2 linked regions of the Caldimonas thermodepolymerans genome follow. The protein of the gene in region 1 interacts with the protein of each later gene in a pairwise test. Links are inferred from orthologs where the notes say so. Each region holds a gene or a part of one and is shown on either strand. Other genes may lie near its edges. The genes, in order: dnaQ and dnaE.

What was found.
Region 2: the proteins of dnaQ (region 1) and dnaE interact in binary tests that used the Escherichia coli proteins (3 or more experiments, as listed by UniProt). The link is inferred for Caldimonas thermodepolymerans from one-to-one orthologs.

What each region holds. Positions count from the first base shown.
Region 1 is NZ_CP064338.1:1,498,278-1,508,987, forward strand. The notes cover bases 1-2,743. They hold dnaQ (DNA polymerase III subunit epsilon), read left to right. Parts: upstream 1-882; coding sequence 883-1,605; downstream 1,606-2,743. Other genes in these bases: hscA (Fe-S protein assembly chaperone HscA), read left to right, coding at 1-468; fdx (ISC system 2Fe-2S type ferredoxin), read left to right, coding at 514-852; IS481_RS07195 (hypothetical protein), read left to right, coding at 2,202-2,743. Outside these bases: more of IS481_RS07195, read left to right, coding at 2,744-2,999; IS481_RS07200 (helix-turn-helix domain-containing protein), read right to left, coding at 3,021-3,476; IS481_RS07205 (TIGR03013 family XrtA/PEP-CTERM system glycosyltransferase), read left to right, coding at 4,396-5,799; IS481_RS07210 (XrtA/PEP-CTERM system exopolysaccharide export protein), read left to right, coding at 5,890-6,498; IS481_RS07215 (XrtA system polysaccharide chain length determinant), read left to right, coding at 6,678-8,222; IS481_RS07220 (XrtA-associated tyrosine autokinase), read left to right, coding at 8,237-9,178; IS481_RS07225 (TIGR03016 family PEP-CTERM system-associated outer membrane protein), read left to right, coding at 9,231-10,710. UniProt on the Escherichia coli protein: DNA polymerase III is a complex, multichain enzyme responsible for most of the replicative synthesis in bacteria. The epsilon subunit contain the editing function and is a proofreading 3'-5' exonuclease.
Region 2 is NZ_CP064338.1:1,294,485-1,306,514, forward strand. What follows is about bases 4,947-9,009. They hold dnaE (DNA polymerase III subunit alpha), read left to right. Parts: upstream 4,947-5,305; coding sequence 5,306-8,809; downstream 8,810-9,009. Other genes in these bases: IS481_RS06240 (sulfurtransferase), read right to left, coding at 4,947-5,263; IS481_RS06250 (hypothetical protein), read left to right, coding at 8,936-9,009. Also shown: IS481_RS06220 (DUF2339 domain-containing protein), read right to left, coding at 1-1,713; tRNA glutamyl-Q(34) synthetase GluQRS, read right to left, coding at 1,807-2,706; IS481_RS06230 (LysR substrate-binding domain-containing protein), read right to left, coding at 2,703-3,695; IS481_RS06235 (DUF599 domain-containing protein), read left to right, coding at 3,815-4,525; more of IS481_RS06240, read right to left, coding at 4,520-4,946; more of IS481_RS06250, read left to right, coding at 9,010-9,313; IS481_RS06255 (patatin-like phospholipase family protein), read left to right, coding at 9,413-10,642; IS481_RS06260 (ComEA family DNA-binding protein), read right to left, coding at 10,719-11,063; lipopolysaccharide assembly protein LapB, read right to left, coding at 11,206-12,030. UniProt on the Escherichia coli protein: DNA polymerase III is a complex, multichain enzyme responsible for most of the replicative synthesis in bacteria. This DNA polymerase also exhibits 3' to 5' exonuclease activity. The alpha chain is the DNA polymerase catalytic subunit.

The sequences.
Region 1 (10,710 bases):
ATGGCCGCCGGCGCGGCGCGCGTGCGGGTCACCTTCCAGGTCGATGCCGACGGGCTGCTCAACGTCTCGGCGCGCGAGCTGACCTCCGGCGTCGAGGCCTCGGTGGCGGTCAAGCCGAGCTACGGACTGAGCGACGAGGAGATCGCCCGCATGCTGCAGGACAGCTTCTCGACCGCCGAGGAGGACATGAAGACGCGCGCGCTGCGCGAGGCGAGGGTGGAGGCCGACCGCCTGCTGCTGGCCACGCGCACCGCGCTGGAGCGCGACGGCGACCTGCTCACGCTCGAGGAGCGGCACAAGATCGACCGGCTGATGGAAGAGCTGGGTGCGCTGGCGGGCCAGGACGACCACCGGGCCATCGAGGCGGCCACCGAGCGGCTGGCCAAGGGCACGGAAGCGTTTGCGGCCGAGCGCATGAACCGCAGCATCCGGCAGGCCCTGGCCGGCCGCCGCGTCGAAGAAGTCTGAGGCGCCAGGCCACGCACGCCGCGGCGCGATCCACGAGAACCCCACATGCCCAAGATCAAGATCCTGCCTCACAGCGAGTACTGCCCGCAGGGCGCGGAGATCGAAGCTCCGGCCGGCACCTCGATCTGCGAGGCGCTGCTCGACCACGACATCGAGATCGAGCACGCCTGCGAGATGAGCTGCGCGTGCACCACCTGCCACGTGATCGTGCGCCAGGGCTATGAGTCGCTGAACGAGCCCGACGAGAACGAGGAGGACATGCTCGACCGCGCCTGGGGGCTGGAGCCGCAGTCGCGCCTGTCGTGCCAGGCCATCCTGGCCAACCAGGACGTGACGATCGAGATTCCCAAGTACTCGATCAACCACGCCAAGGAAAAGCACTGAGCCGCGCCGCCCGCACCCGATAATCGCGCCATGACGCGACAGATCTTTTTCGACACCGAAACCACCGGCCTGAGCCCCGAAGGGGGTGACCGCATCGTCGAGATCGGTTGTGTCGAGATGGTGGACCGGCGCCTGACCGGCAACAACAAGCACTACTACCTGAATCCGGAGCGGCCCAACAGCGAGGACGCGGTGAAGATCCACGGCCTGACCGACGAATTCCTGGCCGACAAGCCGGTGTTCGCGGCGATCGCCGACGAGCTGCTCGAGTACCTGGCCGGCGCCGAGATCATCATCCACAACGCGAGCTTCGACGTCGGCTTCCTGGACGCCGAGCTCAGGCGCCTAGGCAAGCCCAAGTTCGAGACCTACGTCGCGGGCATCACCGACAGCCTGCTGATGGCCCGCGAGATGTTCCCGGGCAAGTCGAACTCGCTGGACGCGCTGTGCAAGCGGCTGGAGGTCGACAACTCCAACCGCACGCTGCACGGCGCGCTGCTGGACGCGGGACTGCTGGCCGAGGTCTACATCAAGATGACCCGCGGGCAGGAGTCGCTGGTCATCGAGGCCGAGGAAGACGCCACCCAGGAAATCGTGGTGGAGAAGATCGACCTCACGCAGTTCAGCCTGCCGGTGCTGTGCGCGAGCGACGCCGAGGTGCAGGCCCACGAGGCGGTGCTGGCGGACCTGGACAAGTCCTCCGGCGGCAAGACACTGTGGAGGCAGTTGCCGAGCGAAAAAGTTATGGCATAATCTTGGTTTTCCTGATCTGTGCGACGACGCAATCGTCGCCGAACGGAAAACCGGATCAGGGTGGTTAGCTCAGTGGTAGAGCACTGCCTTCACACGGCAGGGGTCGCAGGTTCGAACCCTGCACCACCCACCAACAAGATCAAGCACTTGGACGGCCCTTCGGGGCCGTTTTTGTTTGCTGGTGCAAATCCTGGTGCATGGCACCGAGGCGCTCACGTGGGCGCCGAGCCCGATCGCCTCGGGGAATGCCAATCAGGGGGGCGGGTGCGCGCGCGCTGCAGGCACGCCGCCGCTGTACAGGTGGCGGGCGGTGACCACGTCGCGCAGGGTGACGCGGCGGACGTCGGAAGTGCTGTACAGGTCAGGTGGGCGTTGATCGCCGGCGCGACGGCCAGCCGGTCGGCCGGCATCGTGCGGACTTGCTCGGCAGGTGAGTGACGACGCACCTTTGTCTCCTTTCGGGGTGTCGGATCGCTTTAAACGCCGTGTTTGTCAGCAAGTCAACACAGTGTGTACATTTGGTGCGGCAGCGAGGCGTCCATAGAATCCCGTGACGACCGTGTGCGCCTTGCGCCCGGCGTCGTAAAGGAGGGTCCATGCGCCGACTGCTGATGTGCGCCAGCGCTGTGTTGGCATCGCTGATGATGGCCGCCTGCGGTGGCGGCGATGACTGCGAGGCGGGCACCCCGCCTTTTGCCAGCGTGGACCCGCCGGTCTGCGATGGTGGTGACAGTGGTGGTGGCGGTGGCGGCGGATCGTCGCAGTCTGCCGAGGGCTTCTGGGTGGGGAACGCCGGGCAGTACGCCTTCCGGGCGCTGGTCACCGAGGACCGCCAGATCTGGGCCTTCTACGCGCGCGGCGGTGTCGTCGAGGGCGTGGTTCAGGGGACGGTGACCTACTCGCCAAGCGGCTTCTCGGGCAACGGTTTCGACTACAACCTGCCCCTGGTGGCGCGTACAGGCGTGACGATCTCAGGCACGGCGCGCGAGCGGCAGAGCATGGAAGGCGCGGTGCGGCTGCCGAGCTCGACGATCACCTTCTCGGGCTCCTACGACAGCAGCTACGACTCGCCGCCGGCCGATGCCACAGGCACCTGGCAGGTCCGCGCGGCCTCGGCGTCCGGCACCGTGACGACGACGGTGACGGTCGGCTCGGATGGCTCGGTCAGCGCGACGACGCCGTACTGCTCAGGCACGGGCACGCTCACGGTGCGCAGCTCGGGCAAGGGGGTGTACAACCTGGCGGTGACCTTCGACGGCGCGTCGTGCGAGTTCGATGGCCAGACGCTCGGTGGCGTGGTGGTCGTGCGCAACACGGGATCGGGGCAGGAGATGGTCGCCGCGGCGCTGCTGCCTGATCGATCCACCGGCTTCTTCGCGATCGGCACCCGCTGATCGCATCTGCCGCCGCGGTTCTCAGCGCCTGGCGCGTGGCGCTTCGCGCTGCGTGCAGGCTTCGTGCGCCTCGGCGAGCTTGTCGAGTGCGGCCAGAAACCTGTCTCGCCGCGCCGAGATGTGTGGGCCGGTGGCGCGCTCGATCTTGTAGCGGATGTACTCAAGCACCTCGTGCCTGGCCTCCGGTCCGAGGCTGCGCAGTGCTTCGTCAATGACCAGCGCCTGACCTGCCAGCGGCTGGGCCGTCGACGCGTGCGCATCGCCTTCCCCGGTCAAGATCCACTGCGCCGAGCACCCAAAGGCAGCCTCGGCTTGCAGGGCGCCTTCCTTGGACACGCCGCGGCGCTTCCAGTTGGTGAGCGTCTGCCTTGACACGCCCATGCGGCGGCCCAGGCCAGCAAAGTCGATCACCGGTTGTTGATCGAACTGCGTGACCTGACGCGCGTACTCGAGCAGCCGCTTCACGGATTCGTGCATGCCCGGGATTGTTCTCCATCTGAACAGTCAACAGCTTGTTTATACACGCCATGTTTACAACCGCATAAACGCCGTGTTTAGATTGTGGGGAGCGTGACCACGCAGCACTCATCGATCGGCTGAGCGGCCCCGCCAAGGTCGCAGAGGCGCTCGGCCTGGACAAGCGGAGAGGGGCGGGGTACCCAGCGCGTGGTCAACTGGAAGGTCCGGAGCATCCCTGCACGGGTCAAGCTCGAGCCCCCGACCTGTTCCTGGTGACCAAGGACGCGCCCGCTGACCATGCGGCGGTAGTCCAGCCTGCACATGCGGAGTGAGCGCGTCATGTGCATGTCCGCAGGTCAACTCGCTGCCAGCCGGGCGCGCACGGCGTGCCGAGCCGATGCGCTCGCGCCACACCTCGACGCGCCGTTCGGTCGGGTTCGGCCACTCATGGATGACCGTGATCACGGCCCACGCGGACGTGCTGGCGGCAGGTAGCTGGTGCTCGATGGCGCCGCGGCAGGAAACGTCGCTGCACCACCCGCCAGACACCTCAGCACGAACGGCCCGCAACAGCGGGCCGTTCGTCCTTCTGCGGCGGGCGTTGGCCGGCACCTGGCGACACCCGGGTGCGTTCGAATCGCGTCTTCTTCCTTTTGCGGATCGCGACGGTGTGCGCCAGGCGCCGGCGTCCCGCGTCGCGGGCAGCGGGCGGGGTGACGCCCCATCGGCCTGCGCAGGTGCAGTGCTGGTGCGGGCTGGCGGGCCGCGGCCGGCGCACGGGCGCGTCCTTGGCGCGATGGAGAACCCCTTACCTGAGGGGGGCACTACACCCATTCGCAGGATTGTCCCTCCTGACCGGATAGGCAGAATCAGTTGCATCGGTTGCACCTGTTTACCAGGTGAGTACGCGCTATCCGCCATATCCCGGGAGGACACGATGAAGGTGTTCCGGCTCTTTCATCACCACGTTGCCCTGTCCACGCTGTTGGAGCTGTTTGCCGACAGCCTGCTGTGTTTTCTGGCGGCGCTGTTCATCGCGTCCGCCCTGCACATGGTGCCCAACGGTGGTGATGCCCTGGCCCAGTCCGGCATGGTCTGGCTGGCCGGCGGGTTTGCCGCGGTGATGCTGCTGCTGTATGCGTCGGTCGGCCTGTATCGTCGCGGCACCCGCTCGATGGGCCTGGGCACGCTGATCCAGCGCGCCATGCTCGCCATCGCCCTGGGGGCCTGCATCACCTACCTCCTGTTCGATTCGGTGGCCGGCGAGGCGTCTCCGGGCTACGTGGTCGGCCTGGCCATGGTGTACCTGCTGGTGGGCCTGGTCGTCGTGCGGGCCGTGATCTACATGGTGCAGAAGGCCGTCGGCGTGCCGCGCGTGCTGATCATCGGCACCGGCGAGGATGCCCAGGCCGTGGCGCGCGACCTGGCGACCCACAGCCGCATCGAACGCCAGGTCGTCGGCTTCTATCCGACCACCGAACGCACCGAAGGCATGCGCCCCGACCAGCGCGTGTTCTCGCGCGACCGTTCGATCGAGGAGATCGTTGCCGAGCACGACATCGACGAGATCATCGTCGCGGTGCGTGAGCAGCGCGGTGGCGCGCTGCCGATGGACCAGCTGCTGGCCTGCCGCATCGCCGGCACGCCGATCCTGGACCTGGCCGGCTTCTACGAACGCGCCCGTGCCGAAGTGCCCATCGACAGCCTCAAGGCCAGCTGGCTGATCTACAGCCAGGGCTTCGTGCAGGGGCCGGCGCGTCGCTTCGCCAAGCGCGCGTTCGACATCGTCACCTCGGCGACGCTGCTGCTGCTGACCTCGCCCATCATGCTGCTGACGGCGATCGCGATCCGCCTGGACAGCCCGGGACCGATCATCTACCGCCAGGAGCGTGTCGGCCTGGGCGGCCGCACCTTCATGTGCCTGAAGTTCCGCAGCATGACGGTCGACGCCGAAAAGGACGGCGTGGCGCGCTGGGCCTCGCAGAACGACTCGCGGGTCACGCGCGTGGGCGCCTTCATCCGCAAGACCCGCATCGACGAGTTGCCCCAGCTGCTGAGCGTGCTCAAGGGCGAAATGAGCATGGTCGGTCCGCGCCCTGAGCGTCCCAGCTTCGTGCAGCAGCTGCGCGAGCAGATCCCCTTCTACGACCTGCGTCACAGCGTCAAGCCGGGCGTGACGGGCTGGGCCCAGGTGCGCTACAGCTACGGCGCTTCGGTGGAGGACGCGCGCCGCAAGCACCAGTACGACTTGTACTACGTGAAGAACAACTCGCTGTTCCTCGACATCCTGGTGCTGATCGAAACGGTCAGCGTGGTGCTGTTCCGCGAAGGGTCGCGCTGATCGCGACGCCCGCGTGACGGTTGCGACGTACAGGCTCCGGCTCAGAAAGGTTGCTTTCCCATGGTTACCCCACAACGTTCACTGACTTCCATGCGTGCAGGTCTCATCGCTGTTCTTGCTGCCTTCATCGCCCTGCTTGCCGGCTGCGGCAGCATCGGCAACTACCCGCCGGCGCCCGCCGTCGTCGATGCGCCCGATCATCGCTACAAGATCGGTGCGCTGGACACGCTCAACATCGTGGTCTGGCGCAACCCCGAGCTGTCGACCACGGTCACCGTACGTCCGGACGGCCGCATCTCGACGCCGCTGGTCGAGGACGTGATGGCGGCCGGCCGCGACCCGGCCGACCTGGCGCGCGAGCTCGAGAAGGTGCTGTCGAAATACATCCGTGACCCGGTCGTGACCATCGTCGTCAGCGGCTTCCAGGGCACGTTCTCCGAGCAGATCCGCATCGTCGGCGAGGCGGCGCGTCCGCAGGCCGTGCCGTACCGCCAGAACATGACCATCCTGGACGTGATGATCCAGGCCGGCGGGCTGACCGACTTTGCCGACGGCAATGGGGCGGTGCTGGTGCGCGGCGCCGAAGGCGGCAAGCAGTACAGCCTGCGCCTGAACGACCTGCTCAAGCGCGGTGACATCTCGGCCAACGTCGGCGTGATGCCGGGCGACATCATCATCGTGCCGCAAAGCTGGTTCTGAAGGCGGTACGGCGGCATGCACCGCAACGGCGATGCCGAGTGCCTTGCGGGCCGTCTCCTGCCGGGACCGGCACGCCGGTCCCGTTGCGTTTGTGGCAGGCGCAGCGCAGCCGCCAGTGCGGCTGGCGCGGCAGCGCCTCGGGGTGAATGAACAAGGCCGCCATGACGGGCGGAACCAGGATGGATACGACTGAGCTTCTACGCCAGATCAGGACGATACTGCGGGGCATGTGGCGCCGGCGCTGGTGGGGCCTGGCCGCTGCGTGCGTCACGGCCGTGCTCGGTGGCGTGGTGGTGGCGGTCATTCAGGACCGCTACGAGGCCAGCTCGCGCGTCTACGTGGACACGCAGTCGGTGCTCAAGCCGCTGATGGCCGGGCTCGCCTTCCAGCCGGACATCGACCAGCAGGTGCGCATGCTGGCACGCACGCTGGTGTCGCGTCCGAACGTGGAGCGCCTGATGGACTCGCCGGAGATCGGCCTGGCACCGGCGGACCCGCGCGACCGGGAAAAGGTGCTGATGCGGCTGATGGACCGGATCAAGGTCAACCCGAGCGGTGGCGGCAACCTCTACACGATCAGCTACCGCGACACCAGTCCTGAACGGGCACGGCGCCTGGTCGAGGGCCTGGTGAACCTGTTCATGGAGTCCAGCATCGACAGCAAGGCGCGCGACTCCCAGGAGGCCAGCCGCTTCATCGACGAGCAGATCGCCGACTACGAGCGCAAGCTGGTCGAGGCGGAGAACCGCCTGAAGGACTTCAAGCTGCGCAACTTCGGCATGACCGGGGTGTCCAACCAGGATTACTTCGCGCGCATCTCCGAGCTGTCCGACCAGGTGAGCAAGCTGCGCATCGAGCTGAGCGCTGCCGAGCAGTCGCGCGACGCGTTGCGGCGCGAGCTGGCCTCCGAGGAACCCCAGCTGCCCCCGGATGCACTGCCGGCGACCGGCGGTGCGGCGATGCTGTCGGAGCTGGACACCCGCCTGGAGGCGCAGAAGCGTCAGCTCGACGAGCTGCTGCGACGCTACACCGAGGAGCACCCGGACGTGGTGGCGACGCGCCGCACGATCGCGCAGATCGAGGAGCAGCGTCTGCGCGAGGCCCAGGCCCGCGGCGACAAGCGCGGTGCGGCGACCAACCCGGTGTTCCAGCGCATCCGCATGGCGCTGGCCGAGGCCGAGGCCAACGTCGCGTCGCTGCGCACCCGGCTGGCGGCGCAGCAGGCCCAGCTGGACCAGATCCGTGCGCGGGCCTCGCGCATCCCGCAGGTCGAGGCGGAGCTGGCACAGCTGAACCGGGACTACGACGTGATCCGGCGCAACTACGAACAGCTCGTGGCCCGCCGGGAGGCCGCCTCGCTCGGGGTGAAGATCGACCAGAGCTCCCCGCTGACCGATTTCCGGCTCGTCGAGCCGGCCCGGGTCGCGCCGACCCCGGTGTTCCCCAGCCGCAAGGTGCTGGCGGTGCTGGTGGTGCTGGCGGCGATCGGCGCGGGCGTGGCCGCGACCTTCGGCCTGTCGCAACTGAGCCCGTCGTTCGACAACGAACGCACGCTGCGTGAACTGTCCGGCCGCCCGGTGCTGGGCACTGTGTCGCTGGTGCTGAGCAACGCGGCCCGGGTACAGCAGCGCCGCGCGTTGGTCGGCTTTGCCGGTGCGGTGGCGTTGTTCTTCGTGGCCAATGCGGGGTGGGTGGCCTGGGTCGCCTTCCAGAGCCGCGTGTGAGAAAGGAAGCGTCGATGAGCATCATCGAACAGGCTGCCAAGCGACTGGAGGAGCTCCGGCGCGCGGGGGTCGAGGTGCCGTGGGCGGCCGCCGGGCTGAGCCGGCAGGAGTACGACCAGCTGGTGGAGGCCGGCCAGAAGGGCGGGCAGGGCGTCGCGCTGCGGGCGGTGGCCGGCACCGCGGAAAGCCTGGCGGAGCCGCCGGGCGTGCACCGCCTCGCGGAGTCCGACCGGCGCTCGCGCAAGGTCGACCTGCCGCTCGGGATGCTGGGGCAGGCCGGCTACCTCGTGCCGGACCAGCCGCGTACCAGCCTGGCCGACGAGTTCCGCGTGATCAAGCGTCCGCTGCTGAAGAACGTGCAGGGCGAGTCGGCCGCCCCGGTGGAGCGCGCCAACCTGATCCTGGTCACCAGCGCGATGCCCGGCGAGGGCAAGACCTTCACCGCGATCAACCTGGCCCTGAGCATCGCGATGGAGGTCGACAAGACCGTGCTGCTGGTCGACGCGGACGTGGTGCGCCCGTCGCTGATGTCGCGCCTGGGGCTGGACGAGCCGGCCAAGGGCCTGCTCGACGTGCTGAACGACCCGTCGCTGGACCTGGCCGACGTGCTGCTGCGCACCAACGTGCCCAAGCTCACGCTGCTGCCCGCCGGCACGCCGTGTCCCAATTCGACCGAACTGCTCGCCAGCGCGGCGATGGAGCAGCTGTTGCAGGAGCTGGCCACGCGCTATTCGGACCGCGTCGTCGTGTTCGACGCGCCGCCGCTGCTGCCGACCACCGAGTCGCGCGTGCTGGCGTCCCGTGCCGGGCAGGTGGTGATGGTGGTCGAGGCCGACCAGACCTCGCGCAACACGGTGGCCAAGGCGTTTGCCACCGTGGAGAGCTGTCCGGTCGTGATGTCGGTGCTCAACAAGTGTTCGAATCCTGCGGGAACCTACCGCTATGGCTACTACTGAGCGTTCCGGTGCCCCCCTGCGGCGGGTGAAGCCGCTGGCCTGGTTGATTGCCATGATCTGGGCGTCGGTGGCCCAGGCCCAGCAGCCCGCCGTCCAGCAGGAGCCCGTCCAGCCGGCGCAGACCGAGCCGTTGCAGCGCCCGCCGCGCACGACGGTCTGGGCGGTGCCGTTCGACGCCGAGCAGGCCGGCGTGCCCCGTGCCTGGCGCCTGGATGCCGGCGTGTCGGCCACGCTGACCGCGACCAGCAACAGCGGGTACACCGACCGGCAGCAGTCCCGCAGCGACAGGATCCTGAACCTGGAGCCCCGGCTGTCGTTCGCGCGGCGCGGCGGGCGGGTGCGTCTGGCGGGCGACCTGTCGGCCAGCGCGCTGCACTACTTCGACGACACGCAGCCCGACCGGGTGCTGCCCCGGGCGTCGCTGAACCTGGAGTCGATGCTGGTGGACCGCTGGGTCTACCTGGACGCCTCGGCCGAGGTGGACCAGACGGCCTCCGACCCGTATGCCTCGCGCCCGGACGGTCGCTCGGCGTTCAACCAGATCACCACCCGGCGCTTCCTGGTCAGCCCGCGCATCGACCACTGGTTCACGCCGTCCCTGTCGCTGCTGGCGCGCAGCGACTTCGCCTGGACCCGCCGCAACGGCGACTACGCCGCCGACGATCCGCGACGCGACTCGCGCGAGCAGCAGCATTTCGTGCGCCTCGAGCAGCAGCCCCTGCCGCTGGGCGGCTCGCTGGAGTACGTGCACCAGGACACCCGCTATGACGGCGACGTCGATTCGGTGCTCACGCTCGACACGCTGCGTGCCGTGGTCAGCTACGCGATCACGCCGCAGCTGTCGGTCGGCATCGTGGGGGGACGCGAGCACAGCGAGTTCTCGCTGAGCGAGCACACCGACAGCCTCTACGGCGTGCGCCTGCGCTGGCAGCCGACCGAGCGCACGCTGCTGACCGGCGCGGTGGAAGACCGCTTCTTCGGCACCGGCTGGGACCTGCAGTTCACCCACCGCATGCCGTTCCTCGCGGTGCATTTCCGCTCGTTCCGCGAGCCGACCGCGCAGCCGAGCTCGCAGATCCTGGAGCCGGGTGGCGGCTCGGTGCGCAACCTGCTCGATGCCATCCTGACCACGCGGTATCCGGATCCGGTGGCGCGCGAGGAGCTGGTGCGCCGCATCATCCGCGACCTGAACCTGCCCGAGACGCTGCGCGGGCCCATCGAGGTGTTCGCCGACTACGCGCAGCTGCTGCGCGGCAACCACCTGAGCGTCGCGCTCCTGGGGCGGCGCACCACGGTGGCCGTGAACCTGTACCAGCGCCGCTACTGGCAGCTGACGCGCGAGGACGACGTGCTCGCCCCCGACCCGTCGTTCGCGTCCGACCACGAGCAGGTGGGTGCGGCGCTGGACGTGACGCGCCGCCTGACGCCGCAGACCTCGCTGGGGCTGCTGCTGCAGTATTCCCGCATCGAGGGGCTGGGTTCGCGCGAAGACGACTTCAGCCGCGAGCGCATCGTCCGCGTCACGCTGCAGC
Region 2 (12,030 bases), 200 kb from region 1 along the record:
CTCGAGTTCCTCGCCCCAGCCGGCCAGCAGCTGCAGCAGGCCCACGGCGAGCATGAAGCCGTGCAGCGCCTGCCAGGCCGGGCGCGGCAGGCGGTTCCACGCCGGCGCGTCCTGGCCGGCCGCATCCGCCTGCTGGCGCAGCAGGCGCGCCGTCACCCAGGCCGAGCCGCCCAGCAGCAGGGCCGACAGCAGCGCGGCGTTGAGGAACGGCACGGCCTCGGCCGGGCGCACGTGATGCTCCCAGTACACCACCGCGGCGATGCACTGCAGCAGCACGCCCAGGGCCGCGGGCCACAGGCGTCCCTGGCGCAGCCCGACCCAGACGATGCCCGCGCCCTGGGCCGCCCACGCCGCGCCGGTCCAGCGCGCGTCCAGCGCCAGCGGCGTGACCAGCAGCAGGAAGATCACGCCCAGCGCGAACAGGCCTTCGACCAGCAGCCGCAGCTGCTGGCCGCTGCGCCGCCACAGCCAGCGCCCGAGCAGCAGGTAGACGGCCGACAGCACGGCGCTGGAGATCGCGAGCGCGTAGGGCATGTCGCGCACCAGCGCCGCCTGCAGGCCGAAGGCCACGACGGGCAGGCCGAACAGCAGGCCGCCGTCCACGTAGGGCAGGCCGCGCGCCTCCGGCGCCGTGACCAGCTGCCGGCTGTACTGGACCGAGATGTAGAGGTAGAGCAGGAAGTGCGCGACCAGGAACGGCTCGGTGGTCGTGAAGTGCTCCGGCTGCCACGAGCGCAGCCCCCAGACGGTCGCGATCGAGAAGGTAAAGAAGAAGCCGACCAGGTTCAGCAGCTTCCACGCCTGGCGCGAGGCGATCCAGGCGATGGCGAGGTTCAGCACCAGGAAGTAGCCGAACAGCGCGACATGGCTGCCTTCGCCGGTGGAGGCGAACACCGGTGCCAGAAAGCCGCCCGCGAAGCCGAGCACCGCCAGCGGCAGCGCCTGCTGCGCGACCGCAAGCAGCGCGGCGACGGCCGACAGCGCCACCAGCAGCGCGAAGGCGAGGCCCGCCGGCACCAGCCCGTAGAGCCGGAACGCCGCGAAGATCGTCAGGTACAGGATGCCCACGCCAGCGCCTTGCAGGGTCAGGCCGTAGCCGCGGCGCCGCTCGCGCAGGCGCCAGCCGAGCCCGGCCAGCACCACGCCGCCCGCGGCCACGCCGGCGATGCGCAGCTCGACCGGCAGCAGGGCGTGTTCGGCCGCGTAGCGCAGCAGGAAGGCCACGCCGAGGAACAGGATCAGCACCCCGATGCGCACGATGGCGTTGCCGCCGCGGAACCAGGCCAGCACGCTGCGGCCGAGCGACGCGGTGATGCGGTGCGACTGCTCGTCGACCTCGGACGCGGCGGCCGGCGGGGAGGGGGCCGGCGGTGCCGCCGCGGGCCCGGGCGGCACGGGCGCCGGGATGACGGCGGCCGCGGCGGGCGCGAGCCCCTCCTTGACGCCGGGGGCTTGCGACGGCGGGACTGCCGGCGCTGTGGCAGCCGGGGGCGCGGCGACGGGGGCCGGTACCGGAGTGGACTGGACCTCTGCCAGCAACGCCCCGGCACGCAGCTGCGCCAGCTCGGCTTCCAGGCGGCCGACCCGGCGGTACAGCCGGGCCAGCAGCATGCCGACCAGCGCGCCCAGCACGACGAGCCCGGCTTCGGGACCGAAGATGTCCGCGCAGACCCAGGCCACGGCCAGCCCGATGAAAAACCCGATCCACGCCATCTGCCGCTCCCTCCTGTGGATGTTGTCAGGGTGCGGGGCATTGTAGGCAGCGGACACCCGCGGCCTGCCGGCCGTGCCGGACCGGCGGGCGTCTCAGTCGGCGGGTCGGTACGGCCACTGCCGCACCGCCTGCGCCAGCGCCTCGGCCAGCGTCGGGGCGTCCAGCCGCAGGCCGAGCACGGCGGCCGCCTCGCGCACCGCATGCAGCGGGTCGGCCAGGTCCAGCGGCCGTGCGCCGTTCTGCTTGGACAGCTTCTCGCCGTTCGGGCCCAGCACCAGCGGGGTGTGCAGGTAGCGCGGCGTGGGCAACCCGAGCAACCGCTGCAGGTGGATCTGGCGCGCGGTGTTGTCGGCCAGGTCCTCGCCGCGCACGACGTCGGTGACGCCCTGCGCTGCATCGTCGACCACCACCGCGAGCTGGTAGGCCCACAGGCCGTCGGCGCGTCGCAGCACGAAGTCGCCGACTTCGGCCTCGACATCCTGGGCCTGTGCGCCGAGCCGCCGGTCCTGCCAGTCGATGCGCACCGGCTCCCAGGCGTCGGGGCCGAGGCGCCGCGCGGTCAGCACGCGGATGGCACGCGCCGGGCGGCCCTGCAGGCCGTTGCGGCAGGTGCCCGGGTAGACCAGCTCGCCATGCCGCGGGCGGGCGCGCTGCCGGGCCGCCAGCGCCTCGGCCACGTCCTTGCGCGAGCAGGCGCAGGGGTAGGCCCAGCCGGCCTCCAGCAGTCGCTGCAGGGCCTGCTCGTACAGCGCGCCGCGCTGCGACTGCCACACCGGCGGCTCGTCCGGGTGCAGGCCGCAGGCGGCCAGCTGCTGCAGAATCACCCGGTCGGCACCCGGTACGCAGCGCGGGCCGTCGACGTCCTCGATGCGCACCAGCCAGCGCCCGCCGTGCGCGCGCGCGTCGACCCAGCTGGCCAGCGCCGCGACCAGCGAGCCGGCGTGCAACGCGCCGGTGGGCGAGGGGGCGAAGCGCCCGGTGTAGCCACTCATGCCAGCGAGCGCGACGGCAGGCCGCCGTGCCGTTGCAGCAGCGCGGTGCGGGTGGCCGGCCGCTCGAGCTGTTCCAGCCACCACTGCAGCGCCAGGCCCAGCCGTTCACGCCCGCGCGCGGGCCCGCCGTTGCCGCCGGCGCGCCAGGCGTACCAGAGCCGCACGCGCTGGCTGGCGCGGCGCACCTCCTTGCGCACCAGCCGGCCGGCCTGGACATGCTCGTCCACCAGGCTGTCGGGCAGGAAGCCGCCGCCCAGGCCGCGCAGCACCGCCTCAAGCTTGGAGCCGACGCTGGGCACGGTCAGCACGTCCTGCCCGGGCAGCAGGTTCACGGTGATCGGCGCGAGGCGCTGGGCCGAGTCCGCCACGGCGATCGCGCGGTGCCGCACCAGGTCGGCCTCCGACAGCGGTTCCGGCGCCTGGGCGAGCGGGTGGTGCGGCGCGACCACGTAGACCATGTGCAGGTCGCCGAGCGGTTCCATCTTGATGCCGGGCGGCAGGCTGTGCTCGCCCGAGACCCCCAGCGCCAGGTCGGCCTGGCCGTTGACCAGCGCCTCCCAGGTGCCGGCCAGCACCTCGGAGCGCAGCCGCAGCCGCGTGCCGGGCCCGTGCGGCGGGTTGAGCGCGTAGAACGCCTCGCACAGCTCGAACACGGTGAGCGTCGAGAGGATGCTGTCGACCGCGATGCTCAGCTGCGTCTCCCAGCCCGAGGCGACACGCCGCACGCGGTTGGCGACCGCGTCCATCTCCTGCAGCAGGCGGCGGCCTTCGTGCAGCAGCTCCTCGCCGGCGGCGGTCAGCCGTGCCTGGCGCGAGCGGCGGTCGAACAGCAGCACGTCCAGCGCTTCTTCCAGCTGGCGCACGCTGTAGGTGAGGGCGGACGGCACCTTGCCCAGCTCGCGCGCCGCCGCGGCAAAGCTGCCCGTGCGCGCGATGGCATCCATCATCGCGAGGGCTTCCGGGGTGAGGACGTTGCGACGTTCGCTCATGTTCAAGGGTCTTGAATGATGCCACCAAGCCACCCGGCCCGACGGCGCTGTGGTCCCGGCGCGCGCGGGGCGCGCCAGGCCGGCGGCGTCGCGGGGCGAGGCTTGCTACAGTGCCGGCCATGGACGTCTCCGACCTGCGCATCCTGAGCCTGCTGCCCTGGACCGACTGGCTCGCGCTCGCCTGGTTCTTCGCCGCCTGGGCCGGCTATGCGACGTTCGCGCGCCGGCGCGCGAACGAGGTCATGACGCTGCTGGCGGTGACCAACCACTACCGCCGGTTGTGGATGCTGCGCGTCACCGGGCGCGAGGTGCGCGTGGTCGACGGCGTCGTGATCCAGAGCCTGTCGACCAGCCCGTCGTTCTTCGCCTCCACGACCATCCTGATCATCGGTGGCCTGCTCGCGGTGCTCGGTGCCACCGACAAGGCAGCCGAGCTGGTCAAGGAGATCCCGTTCGCGGCGCGCACCTCGGTACTGGTGTTCGACCTCAAGGTGCTGCTGCTGCTGGGCATCTTCGTCTATGCGTTCTTCCGCTTCACCTGGTCGATGCGGCAGTACACCTTCGGTGCGCTGATGGTCGCCTCGGCGCCGGAGCCGCGCGAGTTCGAGCGCGGCGAGGCCTCGCGCGAGGAGTTCTCGCAGCGTGCCGGGCGCATCGTCGGCATGGCCGCCGAGACCTTCAACGACGGGCTGCGCGCCTACTACATGGCGTTCGCGGTGATCGCCTGGTTCTTCTCGCCGCTGTGGTTCGCGATCGCCACCGCCGGCGTGATCTACATCCTCTACCAGCGCGAGTTCCACTCCGAGGTGCTGGCCGTGCTCAAGTCATGAGCCGGTGCGCGGCGCAAGGCTCGCATCCAGCGCCTCGCGCTCGTCGAACACGAAGCAGCTGCCGCGGAAGTGGCGCCCGCCGGTTTCCTCGAAGTACTTGAGGATGCCGCCGTCGAGCTGGTAGACGCGCTCCAGCCCGGCCGCCTCGCGCATGAAGATCGCCGCCTTCTCGCAGCGGATGCCGCCGGTGCAGAAGCTCACCACGGTCTTGCCCTGCAGCTCGTCGCGGTGCTCGAGCACCGCCTGCGGGAATTCGCTGAACTTGCGGATGCGCCAGTCGATCGCGCCCTCGAAGGTGCCGTAGTCCACCTCGAAGGCGTTGCGGGTGTCCAGCGTGACCACCGGGCGGCCCTCGTCGTCGTGGCCCTGCGCGAGCCAGCGCTCCAGCGTGCGCGCGTCGACCGCCGGCGCGCGGCCCTCGTGGGGGCGGATCGCCGGGTGGTTCATGCGGATGATCTCGCGCTTGACCTTGACCTGCAGCTTGCGGAACGGCACGTGCGCGGACCAGCTTTCCTTGGGCGCCAGGTCCGCAAAGCGCGCGTCGGCCTGGAGCCAGGCGACGAAGCCGCGCACGGCCTCGGGTGCGCCGGCCAGGAACAGGTTGATGCCTTCCTCGGCGAGCAGCACCGTGCCCTTGAGCCCGCGTTGCACGGCTTGTGAGCGGATGCTTTCGCGCAAGGCCGCGCAGTCGTGCAGCGGGACGAACCGGTAGGCGGAAATGTTGAGTACGGGATGCACGCCGGGATTCTAGGGGGCGGCCGGCTGCCTACAATGCCGGCCATGCCCTTCGTACACCTGCGCACCCACACCGAATATTCCGTCGTCGACGGCACCCTGCGGATCGACGACATGGTCGCCGCGGCGGCCCAGGACGGGCAGGTGGCGCTGGCGATCACCGACCTGAGCAACCTGTTCGGGGCGATCAAGTTCTACAAGGCCGCGCGCGGCAAGGGCATCAAGCCCATCATCGGCGCCGACGTCTGGCTGGAGCCCGAGGACGCCGCGGCCAGCCCGGGCGACCGGCAGCCCAGCCGCCTGCTGCTGCTGATCCAGAACCGCGAGGGCTACCTGAACCTGTGCGAGCTGCTCGCGCGCGGCTGGACGCAGAACGTCAACCGGGCGCAGGCCTGGCTCAAGTGGGAGTGGCTGGAGCGCCTCAACGGCGGCCTGATCGCGCTGTCCGGTGCCGAGCAGGGCGCGGTCGGCCAGGCCCTGATGAACCGCGACCCGCGCCGTGCCGAGGCGGTCGCGCAGCGGCTGGCGGGCCTCTTCCCGGGGCGCTTCTACCTCGAGGTGCAGCGCGCCGGCCAGCCGGGCAACGAGGCGCACGTGCGCGCGGTCGTGCCGCTGGCAGCCAGGCTGCAGCTGCCGGTGGTCGCCACGCACCCGGTGCAGTTCCAGACGCCCGAGGACTTCGAGGCGCACGAGGCGCGCGTGTGCATCGCCGAAGGCGAGACGCTGGCCAACCCGCGGCGCATCAAGCGCTTCACGCGCGAGCAGTACTTCAAGACGCAGGCCGAGATGGAGGCGTTGTTCGCCGACCTGCCGAGCGCGCTCGCCAACACCGTCGAGATCGCGCGCCGCTGCAGCCTGACGCTGGTGCTGGGCAAGCCGCGCCTGCCGGACTTCCCCACGCCCAACGGCATGCCGATGGAGGAGTACTTCCGCTACGCGGCGCACGAGGGCCTGAAGGCGCGGCTCGAGCACCTCTACCCCGACCCGGAAGAACGCGAACGCCAGCGCCCGCGCTACGTCGAGCGGCTGGACTTCGAGATCAACACCATCCTGCAGATGGGCTTCCCGGGCTACTTCCTGATCGTGGCCGACTTCATCAACTGGGCGAAGAACAACGGTTGCCCCGTCGGCCCCGGCCGGGGCTCGGGCGCGGGCTCGTTGGTCGCCTACGCGCTGAAGATCACCGACCTGGACCCGCTGCGCTACAACCTGCTGTTCGAGCGCTTCCTGAACCCGGAGCGGGTGTCCATGCCCGACTTCGACGTGGACTTCTGCCAGAGCAACCGCGACCGGGTCATCGACTACGTCAAGGAGAAGTACGGCCGCGACGCGGTCTCGCAGATCGCCACCTTCGGCACCATGGCGGCCAAGGCCGCGCTGCGCGACGTGGGCCGCGTGCTGGGCATGGGCTACGGCCACGTGGACGGCATCGCCAAGCTGATCCCGGCGCCGCCGGGCAAGACCGTCACGCTCAAGCGCCCCGGCGACAAGCCCGACCCGGGCCTGATCTATGCGCGCAAGGAAGCGCCGGAGATCGAGGAGCGCGAGAAGAACGAGGAAGAGGTCGCCGAGCTGCTGGCGCTGGCCGAGCGCGTCGAGGGCCTGGTGCGCAACATCGGCATGCACGCCGGGGGCGTGCTGATCGCCCCGGGCAAGATCACCGACTTCTGCCCGCTGTACATGCAGCCGGGCAGCGACTCCGTGGTCTCGCAGTACGACAAGGACGACGTCGAGGCGATCGGCCTGGTGAAGTTCGACTTCCTGGGCCTGGCCACCCTGACCATCCTCGAGATGGCCAAGGAGTTCATCGTCAAGCGGCACCCCGACCAGAAGGACTTCGACTTCGCGAAGATCCCGCTGGACGACAAGCCCACCTTCCAGCTGCTCTCCGAAGGCAAGACGGTGGCCGTGTTCCAGCTGGAATCGCGCGGGATGCAGGGCATGTTGCGCGACGCCAAGCCGAGCGTCTTCGAGGACATCATCGCGCTGGTGGCGCTGTACCGCCCGGGCCCGATGGACCTGATCCCCAGCTTCGTCGCGCGCAAGCACGGCCGCGAGGAAGTGGTCTACCCGCACCCGCTGATGGAGGAGGTGCTCAAGGAGACCTACGGGATCATGGTCTACCAGGAGCAGGTGATGCAGGTGGCACAGCGCCTGGGCGGCTACTCGCTCGGCGGCGCCGACCTGCTGCGCCGCGCGATGGGCAAGAAGAAGCCCGAGGAGATGGCCAAGCACCGGGTCATCTTCGCCGAGGGCGCGGCCAAGAACGGCATCGACGCGGACAAGGCCAACGAGATCTTCGACTTGATGGAGAAGTTCGCGGGCTACGGCTTCAACAAGTCGCACGCCGCTGCCTACGCGCTGCTCGCCTACCACACGGCGTGGCTGAAGGTGCACTACCTGGCCGAATTCGTCGCCGCCAACATGAGCGTGTCGATCGACGACACCGACAAGCTCAAGGTCTTCTACGACGACGCGGTGCAGCTGGGCATCCGCTTCGAGCCGCCCGACGTCAACACCGGCGTCTACCGCTTCGAGCCGGTGGCCGACAAGGTGGTGCGCTACGGCCTGGGCGCGATCAAGGGCACCGGCCAGAGCGCGATCGAGGCCATCGTGCAGGCGCGCGAGCAGGGCGGCCCGTTCCGCAGCCTGTTCGACTTCTGCTGCCGCGTCGACCGCAGCCGCATCAACAAGCGCACCGTCGAGGCCCTGATCAAGGCCGGCGCGTTCGATGCGATCGAGCCCAACCGCGCCGCGCTGCTCGACAGCATCTCGCTGGCCTTCGAGTACGCCGACACCCAGGCGGCCAACGCCGACCAGGGCGGGCTGTTCGACTTCGGCGACGAGCACGGCTCGTCGACCCGCGAGCCCGACCTGGCCGCCACGCCCGAGTGGAGCATCAAGGAGCGGCTCGGCCACGAGAAGACCGCGATCGGGTTCTACCTCTCGGGCCACCTGTTCGATGAATACCAGGACGAGGTGCGCCAGTTCGCCAAGCGCAAGATCGTCGACCTGATCGACAGCCGCGAGCCGCAGCTGCTGGCCGGCATCGTCAGCGACCTGCGCATCGTCAACGGCCAGCGCGGGCGCGTGGCGATCTTCAAGCTCGACGACAAGAGCGACGTGATCGAGGCGGTGGCCAGCGAGGACCTGCTCGATGCACACCGCGAGCTGTTCAAGGACGACGAGCTGCTGATCGTGCAGGGCAAGGCCCAGCCGGACCGTTTCTCGGGGGGCCTGCGCCTCAACGTCGTGCAGGTCTGGGACCTGGCCAGCGCCCGTTGCCGCTTCGGCAAGTACCTGCGCGTGGCGGTCAACGGTTCGGCACCGCCGATCGGCGAGCTGCTCCAGCAGTTCCCGCCCAGGCGCGTCGACACCGAGCATGGCGACCTGCTGCAGGGGCTGACGGTGCGCCTGGAGCTGCACCGCGAGTCGGCCTACGGCGAGCTCGACCTGGGGGACGCGGCGCGCTTCTACCCGAGCGACGAGGCGCTGCGGCAATGGAAGCGCGAAGCGCATGGCGGCCGGGCGCAGGTGGTGTACGAATAGTCACAACTGGGCGCGCCGCGGCATGCGGAAACGCCCCGTGACGCGGCACACTCCGGGCGTTCCTTCATGCGGACCGGCCCGCCCGCCGAGTGGGCGACCGGGCCGCGCAGCAGTGCAGATCCCGTCATGCCAGTGAAACACCAGTTGTTCTGTGCCGCCGTCCTGGCGGTGGCCGCTGCGGTGGCGCACGCCACCGACGTCGGCGTCTCGGTCTCGGTCAGCCAGCCCGGCGTCTACGGGCGCATCGACATCGGCCACACCCCGCCGCCGGTGATCTATCCCCAGCCGGTCATCATCGTCCAGCCGGTGCATGCCGTGCCGCAGCCGGTCTACATGCGCGTGCCGCCGGGCCATGCGAAGAACTGGGCCAAGCATTGCCACAAGTACAACGCGTGCAGCACGCCGGTGTACTTCGTCAAGGACGAGCCCCACCACCCGCACAAGCCCAAGCCGCACCATCACCATGATCACCGCGGCCCCGGCAAGGGCCACGGGCACCACTGAGCCCCCGTCGTGCCGCCGGCGCGGCCGACCCGGCAACCATGCACGCCGTGCCGGGCATGCCGCGAGGCCCGGGCCGGCGCGCCTGACTACACTCGGCGCATGGGGCAGGGCTCGACGAACGCGACAGGGTTGGTGCTGACGGGGGGCGGGGCACGCGCGGCCTACCAGATGGGCGTGCTGCAGGCCATCGCCGACCTCTACGAGGAGGCGGGGCGCCCGGGGTCCAATCCGTTCCCGATCCTCACCGGTACCTCGGCCGGGGCGATCAACGCCGCAGGGCTGGCCTGCGGTGCCGACGATTTCGTCGGCACCGTGCGCACGCTGGCCGGCGTGTGGGCGCAGCTGCACGCCGAGGACGTCTACCGCGCCGACTCGATCGGCGTGATCCGCACCGGTGCGCGCTGGCTGTCGATGCTGTCGCTCGGCTGGCTGATCGCCCGCTGGGGGCGGGCCCGGCCGAAGTCCTTCCTCGACAACCGGCCGTTCGAGGCGCTGCTGTCGCGCCTGCTCGACCCCCGTCGCATCGACTACGTGATGCGCCAGGGGCTCCTGCGCGCGCTGGCCGTGACCGCCTCCAGCTATTCGTCGGGCGACCACGTCACCTTCTACCAGAGCCGCGAGCCCATCGTCCCGTGGACCCGCTCGCAGCGCCAGGCGGTGCGCGGGCGCATCACGCGCGAGCACCTGCTGGCCTCGGCGGCGATCCCGTTCGTGTTCCCGGCCGTCGCGTTGCCGATGCACGGGGCGATCGAGTACTTCGGGGACGGGTCGATGCGCCAGTCGGCGCCGATCTCGCCGGCCGTGCACCTGGGCGCCGGGCGCATCCTGGTCATCGGTGCCGGGCGCATGCAGGAGCCGCCCGGGCAGCGGCTGGTGTCGCAGGACTATCCGACGCTGGCGCAGATCGCCGGCCATGCGCTGTCCAACATCTTCCTCGACGCGATGGCGGTGGACATCGAGCGCGCGCAGCGCATCAACCACACGCTGTCGCTGATGTCGCCCGAGGCGCGCGAGCGTACCGGCCTGCGGCCGCTGGAGCTGCTGGTGATCGCGCCCAGCCAGCGCCTGGACGACATCGCGAGCCGCCATGTCGGCGCCTTGCCGCTGCCGGTGCGCACGATGCTGCGGGCGCTGGGCATGACCAGCGACCCCGACGATGCACGCGGCGCCGCACTGGCCAGCTACCTGCTGTTCGAGCCGGGCTACACCACCGAGCTGATGGCGCTGGGCCGGCAGGATGCGCTGGCGCGCCGCGACGAGGTGCGGCGCTTCTTCGGCTGGGGCGATCCGCAGGCGGCGTCGCAGCCGCTCGGCGCGGTCGCGGCCTGAACGTCCCCGGGGCCCTCACGAGCATGCCCCGCGAGGGCGGGGCATTCATTCCGTCGGGCCGCTGACGATGGCGGGCTTACTGCTTGCGGTCAGCCGGCCGCGCCGGCGGCTTGGCCGCGACCTGCTGCTTGGCGGCCGGCTGGGCGCCCGGATAGCTCGTGCCGTTGACCGTCAGGCCTTCCCTGGACAGCCGTGCCGCACTGGCCGGACCGACGCCCTGCACGCGGGTGATGAAGTCGTTCCAGTCCTTGAACGGCGCCTTCTGGCGCTCGGCGACGATGCGCCCGGACAGGGCACTGCCCACGCCCTTGACCGATTCCAGCTGGGCCCGGTCGGCCTTGTTGGCTTCCACCGCGGCGAACACCGAGGCCGACACCAGCGCCAGCAGCGCGAACGCGATCTTGCGGATGAAATGGCTCATGGTTTCCTCTCCTGTGTGGTTGTGGGATGGCCTGCGGGCTGCGCCTTCGCAGGCAGGCGCAGTCTAGGAAACCACGGGAGAGGGCGCTTCCCTCTTGGGTGGGAAGCGCGGGGGCGCAGTGGTAACGCGAGGTTTCGAGGCTTCAGTAGTCCTCGATGCGGCGCGGCGGGTAGCTGTCCCAGCTCTGGCAGCCGGGGCACTGCCAGAAGTAGTGCGAGGCCTCGAAGCCGCAGGCGGCGCAGCGGTAGCGCTGCAGCGGCTTGGCCGACTGCGCCAGCACCTGCTGCAGGCGCTGGGTTTCCTGGGGCGAGAGGGGCTGGCCCTGCGCGATGGTCTCGTCCAGCAGGTCCAGCGCCGCCGAGATCGAGGGCTGCCGGGCCAGGTGCTGGCCCAGCCAGTCGCGCCGCACGACGGGATCGGCTTCCAGCTGGCGCAGCGCGGCCAGCAGCTCCACCGACGGCGCGCGCTCGTACAGCGCGCGCAGCTTCCCGATCGCCGCGGCCTGCTGCCGGGCGGCGGTGGCGCTGGCGGCGTACTCGCGCGCCACCAGCGCGAAGGCGCCCGGGTTGGCGGTGATCAGCTCGTTCCACACCTGCAGCGCCTCGGCGTGGCGGTCCTGGCGGGCCAGGCGCTGGCCGGCGATCACCAGCGGGCGCGCGGCCTGGGGCATCGCGGCGCGTGCCTTGGCGAGTGCCTCGTCGGCGGTCGCCGCGTCGCCGCGCGCATCGGCGTCCAGCGCGATCTCGCACCAGCAGTGCGCGATGCGGTTGGAGAACGAGCCGGCACCGGCGTCTTCCAGCTTGCGCGCCACCTCGATGGCCTTGCCCCAGTCGCGCGAGCGCTCGTACAGCGTCAGCAGGGCGAGCCACGCGTCGGTGCGGAAGCGCGTGTTCTCCAGGGCCTGGTAGGCGGCCTCGGCGCGGTCGAACAGGCCGGCCTTGAGGAAATCCTGCGCCAGGGCGTACTG